One region of the Cupriavidus sp. GW822-FHT06G04 genome, then DNA from elsewhere that is predicted to be linked to it. Evidence: predicted binding sites of a transcription regulator. Region 1 holds the regulator's gene; the other holds the start of a gene.
The links. The regulator LexA, encoded in region 1, represses DNA repair genes until DNA is damaged. The targets are predictions, from matches to a motif close to ACTGTATNNNNATACAGT.

Region 1 (7,775 bases):
GCAGTGGGGTTATAAGGAAATCAACCTGAACTGCGGATGTCCCTCGGAGAGGGTGCAACGCGGCGCGTTTGGCGCGTGTCTGATGGCGGAGCCGCAATTGGTGGCGGATTGCGTCAAGGCTATGCGGGATGTTGTTGATGTGCCGGTGACAGTGAAACATCGAATCGGCATCGACACGATTGAACATTATGGTTTCGTGCGCGATTTTGTGGGAACGGTAGCCGAGGCGGGTTCCGAAACATTTATCGTTCACGCCCGGAATGCGATTCTCAAAGGGCTGAGCCCGAAAGAAAATCGGGAGATACCGCCGCTGCGTTACGAAGTGGCCTACCAATTGAAACGCGAGTTCGCGCAGCTCGAAATACTGATCAATGGCGGCGTCGTGTCCCACGTCGAAATCGCCGAACATCTCCAACATGTGGACGGCGTGATGATTGGCCGGCAGGCTTATCACGATCCGTATTTTCTTGCGGAAATGGACCAGCGCTACTATGGCGCCACCACGCCCATTCCCACGCGCGGCGACGCGGAACTTACGATGCAGGCGTATATCGGTGAGATTGTGGAGAATGGGGGCTTTATGGGGGCCGCAACGCGCCATATGCTGGGCCTCCATCGCGGCGTTTTTGGTGGAAGAGGGTGGCGCAGGGTGCTTTCCGATTCGCGCCGAATGAATGCGGCACGCATTCGTACGGATGTCGACGCGTTGTTCGGAGAGGCGCGATCACATCTGCGTCCTGACATGCTGGAGGCGGCCTAGTGTGACGACGCTGAGGCGGGCGCGTCGAAGAAAGGCTCTAATTTCGAACGGTCATTCTGTGCATGGCGCGCGAAATGTATCGCATACCGGTGTCTGACCACGGTTCTGGCCGGAAACCCGCGCCGGCAAAGGGATTCCCCTAATTCGCCAGCGCTGCCTCATGTTCTTACACTGTGCCTGCCCTCGAATACAGGGCTTTCTTCAACTGATTATTGAGCCCGCCGTGTGCGGGCTTTTTTTTGCGTCTCGAAGATGCAACATCCACCGTGGGTTTGCACGGATGGCGACCGAGAAATGGCTGGACTACATTGAAAAGGCCTTCAGGGCATTGAGATCGCTAATTTAAGAGTCCGCTACGGCGGGCTCTTTTTTTTGTCGAGCAAGCGCTTCGATTGGTAAGTGACGAAAGAGTTCCGCCAAAAAAAGCAGGCGATACTCGTGAGAGTCGTCGCCTGTCGGGAATGTCGAGGGGGGTCAATGTCCCTCGCGAAAGAGTATCTAACAGCACCAAAAGAGGCAGAACCCTGCATTGGTAGGGCACGGGGCGGCATTTTTGGTGCAGCCCCCGTCGATACCGGCCATTGCCGCCTCACCTTACGGGCATCGGTGGGCGATTGAGGCTCTGCGTCGCGACCATACTAGGATGCCGGTCAATGTCGCGTCAGCCGACATAGGGGGGTGAATCGCACAGGCAAACTGTGCGGTTCCAGTGGGGGAGTAAATGCGGCAGGGCTTGCCAGTTGCGAAGCGCGGAACGCTCGGAAGCGAGTGGATCAGCGCGAAGGGTCGGCAGCGAGTCCTGGAGGTATCAAATGGAAACGGACGAGCCATTCGGTGAGGTGTTTGAAGACTACCGGGTGATCTGGGTAGCGGAGCAACTTCAGGACGGGAAATGGACCGCGCGTTATTGCTGGCATCCGGGAACCTCCATGGAATCTGGCAAGGCGTTGCAGCGCGACGTGCTGAACGGCAAATCGAAGCGTTTGCTCGGGCTGTTCCCGACCGAGGCCGACACGATCGCGGCGATCAAGGAAGCCATACTGCTGGAGGCGAAGTGGGTGGGAAGCCGGTGACGGGTCTCACATCTTTTTAAATTTTTTTGTGCGGGATACTAGCCATCCGCTCCAGATCCTTGTATAGTCTTGTTCTTCGCTGATCGACGTATCTGTCAGCGAAAAATCTCTACGGTGGCTGTAGCTCAGTTGGTAGAGTCCAGGATTGTGATTCCTGTCGTCGTGGGTTCGAGTCCCATCAGCCACCCCAAAAATTTCCTTGCAAAACAGCCGCTTACACAAGCGGCTGTTTTGCTTTCTGGATATCCATACGGCGGTGGGCCCCGGTCGCTTCCACTTTAGCCTGCTCACTCATCCCGCTTGTTGCAACTCTCGTAGCTTGGTTGGGACCTCGTCTCATCGATGATGTCCCAGCGCTTGGCGCCGGGCTGTTTGGCGCGCTTGCCGGTTCACATTGCCTTTTCCATTTGTCTCCCGGTAGTGCTGCAGCAGGCGGCCGCTCTGCCTGCGCCTAGCCACCGGTGAAGGGTTTGTCGTTCGCCCCGGCTGGGGCTCATCCGAGTTAAAAATATATATATCGGAATATCTTGTATTTTATAATTCGTGCTTTTAATAAGGAAAAAATAAATATCTGTAAATCATAAAAACATTATTTTAGATTTTATTCAGTTTCTGTTGTTTGCGCGACGCATCGGCTGTTCTCGCTTGTGGGATAGCGGCGTAAGGTTTTGACGCACGAGGATGTCGGCCTCGCGTCGCAAGCGACGGCCTGTTCGGAGAACGCGATCACGGCTGGTAAGGAGCAAGCAACAGTGATGGATGTGACGGATGAACTGAAATCATGGGGCGACGGGCTGCCAAGGTCCGTGACTGGACAGCAGCCCTATCACCTGAAGGTGCTCGGAGCGAATAGTGCCGCCGGCCTCTCCGTGGTGTCATTCGAAGCCACGGAGCGCCTGGGTGAGCCCTACAGCGTCAAGATCCGATTGACCCATCCGATGGATCTGGACCGGATGGAGTACGTGCGCCGCGATGCCACGTTCTCGATCGACCCCGGCGACGGCTCCGAGCCTCGGCAATTCTCCGGCTGCATCTTCCGCTTTTCAAAAACCCGTCAGACCCGCGACTTCTGCGCCTATGAAATGGAGTTGCGCCCGAAGGTCGCCTTGCTGACGGCGGCCGTATGTCTTGCTCTCTCACTGCAGGGATGCAACCGCCACCGACCCCTTACCTCCCAGGAACAAGCCATTGTGAAAGACTTGACTGCACACCTGACGCCACGCTGCGTGGGTCGCTATCTGATCGACATGCCGGCCGACGTCCATATCTTCCAGTCCATCAAGGTCGAGGGGGTACACATCAGCACCGAGCCCATGACGATCGATGCACACCGTCGGGCGATTCAAAATCGTAGCGATGAGCTGACGACTGCAAAGAGCTATTTCGGCTATCGGTTTCTGTATGCCGACCAGGAAGTCAAAGGGATTCCGGATTCTCGGTACTTCGTATCTTTGGGAAGTATTTACGAAGATCCGGACAGCATACGCATCATCGAAGCCTACAGATGGAACAGTGGGCATCAAATCAAAATGCAGGTCGCAGCGTCTTCGGCAAAGGATTCGCTGTACTTCAAGGATCAACCCTCTATCAGAGACGATCCTGACATGACCAATGTCTCCGAGCGTCTTAGCCAAGTCATCTCACTGCTATCGAGGGCCAGAGGGCGCTCCGATGATGAGATTCCAGGCGAGCCGGGAGTGTGTTTCCAAGGTGGATTCTTGCAGGGCAAGGCGCGTGATCGAGAGAATACCAGCACTATGTTTGTGTTGAACGGCCATGACGATGTCAGCTTCAACATCGATACGGATTCGGATATCCAAACTGAGGATTCACTATTGCAGCGAGGCGCACAGATCAGGACGGCGCTGAGTCGAAGCAGCGGGCGTACGCTACGGAATGGTTCCGTAGCCCTGAAGGACTTGCCAGCCGAAGAATGGTTGATGGCGGGGAAAACGGTGCTACGCATCCAGGGGTTCCATTTTTCCCTTGAAGCCAATAGCGTGATCGGCAGTCCGCTATCCCCGTTGATATCTCTGGATTTGGATGTGGGCGCGCCCAACAAACTGTTAAATCTGCATGAGCTGGATCGCGTTTCCCTAACCGAAGGCGAGTCCATCGCCCTCTGGGACAAGGTGACGCGCACTCTCCGGCCACGGCCCAACGCGTTCTGAGGGAGCCATCTCCAGTGTGCTCCCGCCGGGTATCGACTATCCATGACCCGGCGCGCTAATAGTCTCTATCCCACCTTCACCCCGCGCCGATTCGATCGGCGCGGGCCTTCACGTCTTCGACCTCGGGGCCTCAGACAGCAAGTGGTTTCGCCGGCAGATCGTCGAGTTCAAGCATGCGGCAGATTGCCGCCATATTGCCGACCATCGTGCGGCGCTGGGCGCCCTGGTAGACGCGGACGCCCTTGATCTGGCGGAACGGCACCGGTTTGACTGGGCGACGGGAAGCGACGGTGTTCGATTGCAGCATGGCAGCACCTCGTAATTTGCGACAGCAAGAGTCCGCGCCCGTCGTCCTGAGAGGACGGGGCGGCATGGGCAAAGCAAAGCGGGTGACCAGGGCAGAAGGTTGTACTGCCTGGTCCAGACTGGGAGCCTGGGTGTCTCGCTAAGGCTAGAATCCTGACGACCGGATCAGGCCAACAGCGATGCCTTCCAGTGAAAATTCGTCTCGTCCGGACTCCAGCACGATGTTTGCGAAGTCCGGGTTCTCGGCGATCAGTTCGATCGATTCGCCGCGTTTCTTCAGGCGTTTGACGGTGACATCCTCGCCGATGCGCGCCACCACGATCTTTCCGTTCGGTGCTTCGTTGGCTTTCTTTACGGCCAGCAGGTCGCCGTCTAGGATGCCTGCATCGCGCATGCTCAGGCCGCGCACGCGTAACAGATAATCGGGGCGCTCGTCGAACACCGAGGCATCCACCTGGTATTGGCGATCGATATGTTCGGCCGCCAGGATGGGGCTGCCTGCCGCGACGCGGCCAACCAGCGGCAGCGTCAATTGCAGCACGCCTGCCATCGGCAAGGAAAATTGGTCCGGCCGCTCGGAATCGCTGCGCGAAACCTTTAGCCGGATGCCCCGCGATGCACCGGGCGTTAACTCGATAACACCCTTGCGCGCAAGCGCTCGCAGGTGCTCCTCAGCCGAATTGGGAGAGGAGAAGCCGAATTCGGCGGCGATTTCAGCGCGCGTCGGCGGGAAGCCTGTACGCTGAATTGCATCGCGGATCAGATCGAAAATCTGCTGCTGCCGGGGTGTCAGGGTCGCCATGGTTCGCCGGTCTCGTGCCGAAGCACTGTATGTTTAAACAGTATGCTGTGATTTTATACAGTATCGAGTGAAGTGCAAGCACAATTTGCAGCGGGCTTGCAAAGCCGTGGGTGGCCGTTGCTGCGCGCGGGTTTGCCGCGGTTGGGGCGCGCGGGCGTGACGGATACAATCGCCGAGCTCCAACTTACTGATCAGACATGTCAGCTTCCTTGCCTCGAATCGTCATCCTCGCCACGGGCGGCACGATTGCCGGCTCGTCCGGAAACCCCGCCAGCAGCGCGCGCTACCAGGCGGCGACCGTGCCGGTATCGCAGCTCGTAGACGCTGTGCCCGCGCTCGCTGCCGTCGCGCGGATCGAGACCGAGCAAGTGGCGCAGATCGATAGCAAGGACCTGCGGTTCGACTTGTGGGAGCGCCTGGCTGCACGGTTGGCGTACTGGTCCACCAGCGAGGATGTCGACGGAATAGTGATCACGCACGGGACCGATACACTTGAAGAAACGGCGATGTTCCTGCACCTGACGCAGACGTGTCCGATTCCCATTGTCATGACGGCGGCCATGCGGCCGTCCACGTCGCTGTCGGCGGATGGGCCCTTGAACTTGCTCGATGCGGTGCGCGTGGCTGGCAGTACCGGGGCGCGAGGGAAGGGCGTGTTGGTGGTATTGAACCAGCAGATTCATGCGGCGCGCGATGTCGCCAAGATGCACACATCGGCGGTCGATGCGTTCGCCTCGCCGGCGGGCGGTCCGCTGGGATTCGTCCAGGACGCCTATATTCGATTCCATCGCGCACCAGCCGAGGGCCGGGTGCCGGTGCAGCGTCTGCCCGTACCGACTGACTGGCCGGAGGTGGAAATTGTGTCGAGCTATGCGCAACCCGGGCGCATTGCGATCGATGCACTGGTTGCCGCGGGTGTGCAGGGGCTTGTCGTCGCGGCGGCCGGCAATGGGTCGATCCACGAAACGCTGGCGGCGGCGCTGGCCGATGCGGCTGGCCAGGGCGTGGCGGTGGTGCGCAGCTCCCGCACCTGTGCCGGACACGTTGCTATTCCCGAGACGGTCCGCCCGGAAGTGGGCATGTTTGTATCAGCCACAGACCTGAATCCCTATAAGGCGCGCGTGTTGCTCCTGCTGCTGTTGGCGGCTGATCTGCATTTGGCGCGCGACCCGCAGCGGCTGCAGGCGCTGTTTGCCGCACACTGAAGCCAATCCGGTACGTATCCTTGCGGGTCATCCGGTTTTCGGGCTATACTCGCCGGCTATCCAACCTTGCCGCACCGGACTTGACGCCCGGGTGGCTCATCCATAAGGAGCGTCAATGCGTCATTACGAAATCGTATTTATCGTCCATCCGGACCAGAGCGAACAAGTTCCGGCGATGATCGAGCGCTACAAGCAGCTGGTCACGTCGCAAAACGGTCAGGTTCATCGCGTGGAAGACTGGGGCCGCCGTCAGATGGCCTACATGATCCAGAAGCTGGCCAAGGCTCACTACGTTTGCCTGAACATCGAATGCGGCAAGGACACGCTGGCTGAACTCGAACACGCGTTCAAGTTCAACGACGCCGTGCTGCGTCACCTGATCGTCCAGACCAAGAAGGCCGAAACCGCTCCTTCGCCGATGATGAAGGAAGTTCAGCGCGAAGAAGCCCGCAAGGCAGCGCAAACGACCACGGAAGGTCAGGCCGCCTAAGTGCGGACTGCTGTGTCGCGGTGAACCAGCTACGGCTGACCGCCACGCTCGCGGAGCGGGACACGCTGCGCTATACCCCTGCCGGAGTGCCCGTCGTCAACTGCTTTCTGCAGTACGCGGGCGAGGCAGTCGAGGCGGAAACGCCCCGGCAGGTGGAATTTGCGATCGTGGCCATGGGCATAGGCGCCATGGCTCAGCGGCTCGAGCGGTTCCCGCTTGGCGCGCTGCTCGACTGCGAGGGATTTCTGGCTCGCAAGCACCGCAACAGCAAGACACTGATCTTTCACATCACTCGATGTAAAGCATTCGAAAAGGATTGAATCATGGCATTCGTCAAACGTGACAACAAGAACAAGAAGCGCTTCCAGCAACAGAACCCGCTGTTCAAGCGTAAGCGTTTCTGCCGCTTCACGGTGGCTGGCGTCGAACAGATCGACTACAAGGATCTGGACACGCTGAAGGACTTCATCGGCGACAACGGCAAGATCACGCCGGCCCGTCTGACCGGTACCAAGGCGCACTATCAGCGTCAGCTGGATACGGCCATCAAGCGCGCCCGCTTCCTGGCGCTGATGCCGTACACCGACCTGCACAAGAACTGATAGCCCAGGACCGCAAGGAGAAATATACGATGCAAGTCATTCTGCTGGAAAAAGTCATCAACCTGGGCAACCTGGGCGATATCGTTCGCGTGAAGGACGGTTACGCACGTAACTTCCTGATCCCGACCAAGCGCGCTCGCCGTGCTACGCAAACCGCCATCGCCGAATTCGAAGTGAAGCGCGCTGAGCTGGAAAAGGCCGCCGCCGAGAAGCTGGCCGCTGCGCAAACCGAAGGCGAAAAGCTGAACGGCCTGACCGTCCAGATCACCCAGAAGTCGGGTGTGGACGGCCGTCTGTTCGGTTCGGTGACCAACGCCGACATCGCCGAAGCCCTGGATGGCCAAGGCTTCAAGGTCGAGAAGTCGC
Region 2 (7,775 bases), on a different contig from region 1:
TGGTGCCGGTCGCCAGGTCCGACGGCATGCAGCCGTCCACTGCGTTGAGCACGTAGACGGCCTTCCATTCCTGGCCCTTGGCCGAGTGGATCGTCGACAGGATCAGATAGTCCTCGTCGCGCGAGGGCACGCCCGACTCGTCGCTCGAAGCGCTGGGCGGATCGAGCGTGAGTTCCGTCAGAAAACGCTCGCGCGATGCATAGGTGGCGGCGATCCGCTCGATCTGCTGCAGGTCCGCCTGGCGGGCCGCGGCGTCATCATGCATGCGCTCCAGGTGCGGCAAATACCAGGCGATCACCTGCTCGAATTCCGATGGCCACGGCGACGTCGGCGCCATCAGCGTGCGCGCGAGCGTCAACAGTTCGTCCCAGGCCGGCGCGGCGGCCGGCGGCGCTTCGAATGCTTCCAGCGCGATCAGCGGCTCGGTGGCCGCTTCGAGCCCTTCGAGCACGCGCGCCGCGGTCTTCGGGCCCACGCCGGGCAGCAGTTGCAGCGTACGAAATCCGGCCATGCGATCGCGCGGATTTTCCAGCCAGCGCACCACGGCCATCACGTCCTTGACGTGCGTGGATTCGAGAAACTTCAGGCCGCCGAATTTCACGAAGGGAATATTTCTGCGGGCCAGTTCGATTTCCACCTGCGCGCTATGATCGGCCGCGCGAAACAGCACGGCCTGCTGCATCAGCGCCAATCCCGCTTCGCGACGCGCCAGCACCTGTTCCACCACAAAGCGCGCCTGATCGGCTTCATCGTTGACCACCACTACGCCCGGCTTTTCCGCCGATTCGCGCAGCGACCAGAGATCCTTGGTGAAGCGCTCGGCGGCCAGGCCGATCACGGCGTTGGCCGCGTGCAGGATCGGCTGGGTGGACCGATAGTTTTGCGACAACGTCACCTGTTGTGCGGGCGGCGTGAAGTGCGTCGGGAAATCGAGAATGTTGCGCACCGTGGCGCCACGAAACGCGTAGATCGACTGCGCGTCGTCGCCGACCACCGTCAGGCCGGTGCCGTGCGGCTTGAGCGCCAGCAGGATCGACGCCTGCAGCGCGTTGGTGTCCTGGTATTCGTCCACCAGGATGTGGTCGAAGCGTGCGCCCATATCCTGCGCCAGCGCCGGTTCGGTCAGCGCTTGCGCCCAATAGAGCAGCAGGTCGTCGTAGTCGAGCACCTGCTGCTTCTGCTTGGCTTCGACATACGCGGCAAACAGTGTCTTGAGCGCATCGGCCCACATCGTGTAGCGCGGGAACTGCGTTTTCAGCACCACTTCGAGCGGCAACTGTGTGTTCACCACGCGCGAATAGATCGCCAGGCAAGTTTCCTTGCGCGGAAAGCGCGAGGTCTGTTCCGATAAGCCAAGGTCGTGTCGCACCACATGCATCAGATCGGCCGAGTCGCCGCGATCGCTGATGGTGAAGGTGGGCGCCAGCCCGAGCGTTTCCGCATATTCGCGCAACAATCGCGCGCCGATGGCGTGGAAGGTCCCCGACCATTGCAGCGCCGCGCGCCCCGCGCCGGTTTGCGTGCCCAGCGCCTGATCGACGATACGTTCGACGCGGCGGCCCATTTCGGCCGCGGCGCGGCGCGAAAAGGTCAGCAGCAGAATGCGCCGCGGATCCGCGCCGCCCACCACCAGATGCGCCACGCGATGCGCCAGCGTGTTGGTCTTGCCCGATCCCGCGCCAGCGATGATCAGCAGGGGCGCGTCGCCCGCGTATTCCACGGCCGCGCGCTGTTCCGGATTCAGTCGGGCAAGGTAAGACGGCGCCTCGGCGACTTCGTCGAGCGCGTCGGGTTCGGCGGCGAGGTCCGGTAACACGGTGGCTGGGATCAAACTGGAAGGGCTGGGGGATGGAAAACTGGCGCCTACTGTATATCCATACAGCTTGGCGTGGCAAGCTGCGCGGATCGGCCGTGCGTCGGCACAACAAAAAAGGTGCCTCCAGGGCACCTTTTCAGTAGCGTTCCGATGGCTCAGGCCGCGCTGGCCAGCGCGCCATCGAGCAGTTTGTGCAGCGCATCCCACTCGGGCTCGCCGACGTAGCGCTTGAGAATCTTGCCGTTCTTGTCCACGACGAAGGTGGTGGGCGTCAGCTGGACATTGCCGAATGCCTTGGCCGCCGCGCCGTCCGAATCCATCGCCACCTTGAACGGCAGTTCGCGCGTCTTGGCGTAATTGACCACGTACATCGGCGGATCGTAGTTCATCGCCACGGCAACGAAATCGAGACCCTTGTCCTTGTATTGCTTGTACGTGTTGACCATCTGCGGCATTTCCTTGACGCAGGTGACGCAGCTGGTTGCCCAGAAATTGATCAGGTAGACCTTGCCCTTGAGATCGGTCGTGCTGATTTTTTGTCCCGAGAGCAACGTGAAGGTGGCGTCCGGAACGGCGCTGGCCGGGCTCAGTGCGCGATAGCCGAAGAAGCCCAGCAGCGCGACGACCACCACGGCGACGGCGATGGGCCAGCGCTTGCGTGACGGTGCGGCGGGGGTGACGGAATTGGACATGAGGTGTTGGTTCCGGGAATGAAGCACTCGATCAGGAGCCCGACGACGTGGTCCGAACGAGGCTCCGGTTCAATAACGAAGCCCACGGGCACAGGCCCAGCGGGGCGGCCTGATGCCGGGTCGGCAGCTATTCTACTGCCGCGCGGCCGCCGCCGCCGGCTGGACAGGCAAGGCGCCACTGCCCTGCGGCAATTCGCCGCAATTGTGCAGGAAAAGCCAATTGCGCTCGCACATGGGACGGGCCGCACCGATGTCTACTGGGATGCCGCGGATTTGCTGGCGATCTTGGCGCGGGCCTCGTCGATGGCCTGTTCCAGATAGGCGCCATAAAAATCGGGCTGCATGCCGCGCAGCGGATTGGCCAGATTGCGGCCATTGCGATCGAGGAACAGCACGGTGGGCGCTATTGAGATATTGCGCGCCCGCGCCCATTGCCTGGCTGTCGTCATGGTGCCATCGGCGTCGCGGATCGGCGTGTCGGCGGTCATGTCGATTTCGCGTGCGGCGATCTCGCCGGTGGCCGACTGCGGGCCGAGATAGTTGCGGCGTACGGTTTCGCAATAGGTGCAATCGGGCAGACTGACCAGTACCACCAGCGGTTCCCCGCGCTTGGCCGCGGCGCTGGTCTGTGCGGCGATGTCGGTCATGGCGGGCAGGTGCGACGCAGCGTGGGCCGCGCCGACGGCGCTGGCCAGCGCCAGGGCCATCCATGTGAAGATCGCGGCGGTGCGCATCGGGGGGCGTGCAGACATATCGACCTCGCAAATTCAAGCTTGCCAGGGGCCCGGTGTCATTTTCGAATGCGCGGGCGCGCGGCTTCCCGGATAATACCGGCTTGCGTGCGCCCGTGCCGCGGCTGGGCGCACGCGCCGGCCGCCCCCATTTTTCATGTCCCCAATGCTTCGCTTCCGCAAGCGTGTCTATCTGCTGTGCGCCGTGCTCTGGTGCGCGTTGTCGGCGTGTTCGCCGAAATACGACTGGCGCACGACCATTTCCAACGATGGCAAATATGCCGCGCTCTATCCCGGCAAGCCCACCAGCGCCGCGCGCGATGTATCGATCGCCGGCCGGAAAATGCCGATGACGATGGAGGCGGCGCGCATCGGCGAAACCCTGTTTGCGGTTGGCGTCGTCACGTTGCCGACCAATGACGCCGAGCTACGTCGCGAGGCGTTGGCGTCGATGCAGGCCGGCCTCGTGGCCAACCTCGGCGCGCATCCCGATACGCCGCCGCACGCGCGGCAGGTCACCGTGATGTCGGCCGCGCAACCGCCGGTCCCGCTCGACGCCGTGGAGGTGTCGGTGGCCGGCGTGTCGCCACAGGACAAAGCGCCGCGCCGGCTGACCGCGCGACTGGTGGCGACAGGTTTGCACGTTTATCAGGCCGTGGTACTGGAAGCCGGCGACGCCGCGCGCGATGCGCGCCAGGCAGAGCAGGTCGAACAGTTTCTCGGCGGTTTTCACCCGTTTTAGAACGTTATCGATCAAGGGAGAGCAGCAATGCGTTGGGAAGTTTGGCTGGCCTATTTTGCGGCGTGCTGGGTAATTGCCGTTTCGCCGGGGTCCGGCGCCGTCCTGTCGATGAGCCACGGGTTGTCGTACGGATTGAAGAAGACCTCGACGACGATCCTGGGGCTGCAGACCGGGCTGGTGGTCATCCTGCTGATTGCAGGCGGTGGGCTCGGTGCGTTGCTGCTGGCGTCCGAAGAGGCCTTCCTCGTCGTGAAGACGATCGGCGCGATGTATCTGATCTACCTGGGCGTACAGCAGTGGCGTGCGAAGGTGCAAACCAGTCCGCAGGACGCAAACGGGCGACAGGGCGATGTCCGCGTCACGGTCATGAGCCGGCGCCGTCGATTTGTCACCGGCCTGCTGACCAACGTGACCAATCCCAAGGGGATCATTTTCATGGTCGCGGTGCTGCCGCAGTTCATCGACCCGAGCCATCCGCTCGGTGTGCAACTGGCGATTCTGGCCGCCACGATGTGCTTTGTGGATCTGATCGTGATGCATGGCTATGCGCTGCTGGCATCGCGCATGCAGGGCCTGTTCCGCAATGCGCGCGCCGTGCGCTGGCAGAACCGTTTCTTCGGCGGCGTGCTGATGGCAGTCGGCACGGCGCTGTTCTTCGTGCGCCGCCATCACGCCTGATCGCGCCTGATCTTCCCAAGGCGCGCGGTGCGCGAGGATCGCGCGTCGCTGGCATCGGGCGGCCGAGTTTGCTTCAATGGGAGTGATTGCCAATGCCTGGAGAGTGCAATGCGAGATGTCCATCGACCGAGAATCCTGCCCGGCGCCCATCGCGAGCCCCCGCCTGACGAACCGCAGCCACCGGGATTTCCGCCCGACCAACCGCCCATCGAGGACCCGCCGGCCCCGCCTGGCGAACCGCCGGTGTGACGCGCCACGCTTGCCGCCCATCCCTGCCCGCCTCGGCGGGCATTTGTTCGTCTGGAATCGGCCAGGCGCGGCCGGCCGCGCATTCCGCACGCCTAGGCGCTGCGCAGGACGCGCCGGTACTGGATCGCTTCGGCCACGTGGCCGGCGTCCAGCACGTCGCAATCGGCAAGATCGGCAATCGTGCGCGCCACCTTGAGAACCCTGAAATACGCGCGCGCCGACCATCCAAGCTTTTCGATCGCGCTGCGCAGCAGCGTCTGGGCTTCGGCGTCGAGCGGGCAATGCGTGTCGATGTCGCGGCCCGCCAGCGCACTGTTCGGCATGCCCTGGCGCGCCAACTGGCGCTGCCGCGCGAGCACCGCACGATCGCGCAGCACGGCGCTTGGCTCGCCGGGCGGGCCATCGAAGATTTCCTGCTGACTTTGCGCGGGCACATGGATCTGCAGGTCCACGCGATCCAGCAATGGGCCCGAGATGCGCGACTGGTAGCGCTGGATCTGGTCCGGCGTGCAGCGGCACATCCGCGTGGGGTGGCCCAGATAGCCGCATGGGCATGGGTTCATGGCCGCGACGAACTGGAAACGCGCCGGGAAATCGGCCTGTGCGGCGGCGCGCGATATCGTGATGCGGCCGGTTTCCAGCGGCTCGCGCAGAACTTCCAGCACGCGGCGCTCGAACTCCGGCAGTTCATCGAGGAACAGCACGCCGTGATGGGCCAATGAAATTTCACCGGGGCGTGGATTGCCGCCGCCGCCGACCATGGCCGGCGCGCTGGCGGTGTGGTGGGGGCTGCGGAATGGCCGCCGTCCCCACAGCGCCGGGTGGAATCCGCCGGTCGACAGGCTTTGCAGCGCGGCGGCCTCCAGCGCCTCGGCTTCGGTCATCGGCGGCAGCAGGCCTGGAAAGCGCTGGGCGAGCATCGATTTGCCCGTGCCCGGCGGCCCGACCAGCAGCACCGAATGCTGACCCGCCGCGGCGATTTCCATCGCGCGGCGGGCCTGCGCCTGGCCGCGCACGTCGCGCATGTCCGGGCCGGCGTCGGTGTCGACGGGGCGGCGAGGCGGCTGGGCGCGCGGCAAGGGCTGCTCGGGCGGCAGTCCGATGTGATGGCAGACGTCGCGCAGCGTGGCGCCGGCAAACACCGACAGGTCTTCGACCAGCGCCGCCTCGCGGCCGTTGTCTCCTGCAACGATAAAGGCCCGCGCCGCGTGACCGTGGGATACGCGCGCGCGGTTGTCTTGCGCCAGCCCCATTGCCATGGCCAGCGCGCCGCGCACGGGGCGCAGATCGCCGGCCAGCGACAGCTCGCCGGCAAACTCGAAGGTATCCAGCCTGTCGCCCGGCACTTGCCCGCTGGCCGCCAGGATGCCCAGCGCGATCGCCAGGTCGAACCGGCCCGACTCCTTGGGCAGGTCCGCCGGCGCCAGATTGACGGTGATACGGCGGTTCGGAAATTCGAATTCGCTGTTCAGCAAGGCCGCGCGCACGCGCTCGCGGCTCTCGCGCACTTCGGTATCGGCCAGGCCGACGATATTGAACGCGGGCAGGCCGTTGGCCAGATGGATTTCCACCGAGACGGGCGGGGCGTCGATGCCGGTCAGCGCGCGGCTGCGCAGGACAGCGAGGCTCATACGTTTTCGAAAGTGTTAACGAAAAAGGCCACCGGATCACGGTGGCCTTGCTGGCGTTGCGCGGGGCGGCTGGCGCGCCGGGTCATACCCCTGTCGACGGTGTGCCGGCGCCGGCGCGGGCTTCCAGCGCCGCGACGCGGGCTTCCAGTTCTTCCAGGCGCGCGCGGGTGCGCGCCAGCACTTGCGACTGCACGTCGAATTCCTCGCGCGTGACCAGGTCCAGGCGGGAAAAGCCCTGGCTCATCATGCTGCGCACGTTTTTCTCGATGTCCTTGGCAGGCGAGTTGCGCAGCGCTTCGCTGATCTTGTTTTGCAGGTCGTTGAAGAGATCGGTCGGTTTCATTTGGAACTCCTGTAGTGACCAATTTGATATTTCAGGGCTGGTCTGCCGCACTTTGATGACGCATTTGTCACGCATGCACCGCAATGGGGCGATGCGGCAGATGGTGGTGCTCATCGCCGCGCTTGTCCGATGCACCCGACTGGGGCGCAACGGGCTGGGTGGCAGCCGACCGGGCGATGCGCGGACGCGATACGCCATGCGCGCTGCACTTGACCCTTCCTGACGCGGATTATGGCGCTTCGGCCGCCGCCATGAAAGCTCCGACAAGGCTTGCTCACATCTTTTCTCGCAATTTAGGAGGGATCCCATGTGCGCGGGATCGTTCGGCAAGTGGTGCCGACCGCGCTTGCCGACGATCCGCGGTGCCTTGGCAAGGCATGCGCTGGCACGGGGCGGATCAGCTGGCACGGCAGTTGCAGTACCGGTGTCCAGGAGCGTCGACAGCCCAAGAGCAAAAAAAGCAGCAGATCCCTCTTAACGAGCCCGCGAAGATCAAGGAAAAGGAGAAAACCAGATGAAGACGTCGAGCCTCGCAGTCAGCGCCGCTGCGGTCCTGCTCAGCCTCGCCGCCCCGGTTGCGTTCGCGCAGACCGCACCGGACGCCGCCCCGCCTGCAGCCCCCGCACCCGCCGCCGAGCCGGCATCGCCCCACACATTCACGGCCAACGTGTCGCTGGTCTCTGACTATCGCTATCGCGGTATCAGCCAGACCAATCTGCGTCCGGCCATCCAGGGCGGGTTCGACTATTCGCACGAAAGCGGCTTCTACGTCGGCAACTGGAACTCGAGCATCAGCTGGCTCGAAGATGCGGACTCGTCGGTGTCCGCGCCGGTCGAAATGGATTTCTACGGCGGCTTCAAGAACACCTTCCAGGTGTCCGGGCTCGATTTCA

Region 2: the regulator LexA is predicted to act here: its motif matches at 1,866-1,883, upstream of AC1RKI_RS02275 (ATP-dependent helicase).

What each region holds. Positions count from the first base shown of each region.
Region 1 is NZ_JBXALD010000011.1:259,616-267,390, reverse strand. It holds gene dusA (tRNA dihydrouridine(20/20a) synthase DusA) at 1-760, shown strand, start outside; gene AC1RKI_RS23695 (hypothetical protein) at 1,573-1,833, shown strand; tRNA gene AC1RKI_RS23690 (tRNA-His) at 1,948-2,023, shown strand; gene AC1RKI_RS23685 (T6SS immunity protein Tli4 family protein) at 2,502-4,004, shown strand; gene AC1RKI_RS23680 (hypothetical protein) at 4,135-4,311, opposite strand; gene lexA (transcriptional repressor LexA) at 4,456-5,112, opposite strand; gene AC1RKI_RS23670 (asparaginase) at 5,310-6,317, shown strand; gene rpsF (30S ribosomal protein S6) at 6,433-6,807, shown strand; gene priB (primosomal replication protein N) at 6,828-7,127, shown strand; gene rpsR (30S ribosomal protein S18) at 7,131-7,409, shown strand; gene rplI (50S ribosomal protein L9) at 7,439-7,775, shown strand, end outside.
Region 2 is NZ_JBXALD010000001.1:483,426-491,200, reverse strand. It holds gene AC1RKI_RS02275 (ATP-dependent helicase) at 1-1,816, opposite strand, end outside; gene AC1RKI_RS02270 (TlpA disulfide reductase family protein) at 1,972-2,508, opposite strand; gene AC1RKI_RS02265 (thioredoxin fold domain-containing protein) at 2,763-3,260, opposite strand; gene AC1RKI_RS02260 (hypothetical protein) at 3,397-3,981, shown strand; gene AC1RKI_RS02255 (LysE family transporter) at 4,009-4,659, shown strand; gene AC1RKI_RS02250 (YifB family Mg chelatase-like AAA ATPase) at 5,001-6,539, opposite strand; gene AC1RKI_RS02245 (accessory factor UbiK family protein) at 6,622-6,882, opposite strand; gene AC1RKI_RS02240 (TorF family putative porin) at 7,397-7,775, shown strand, end outside.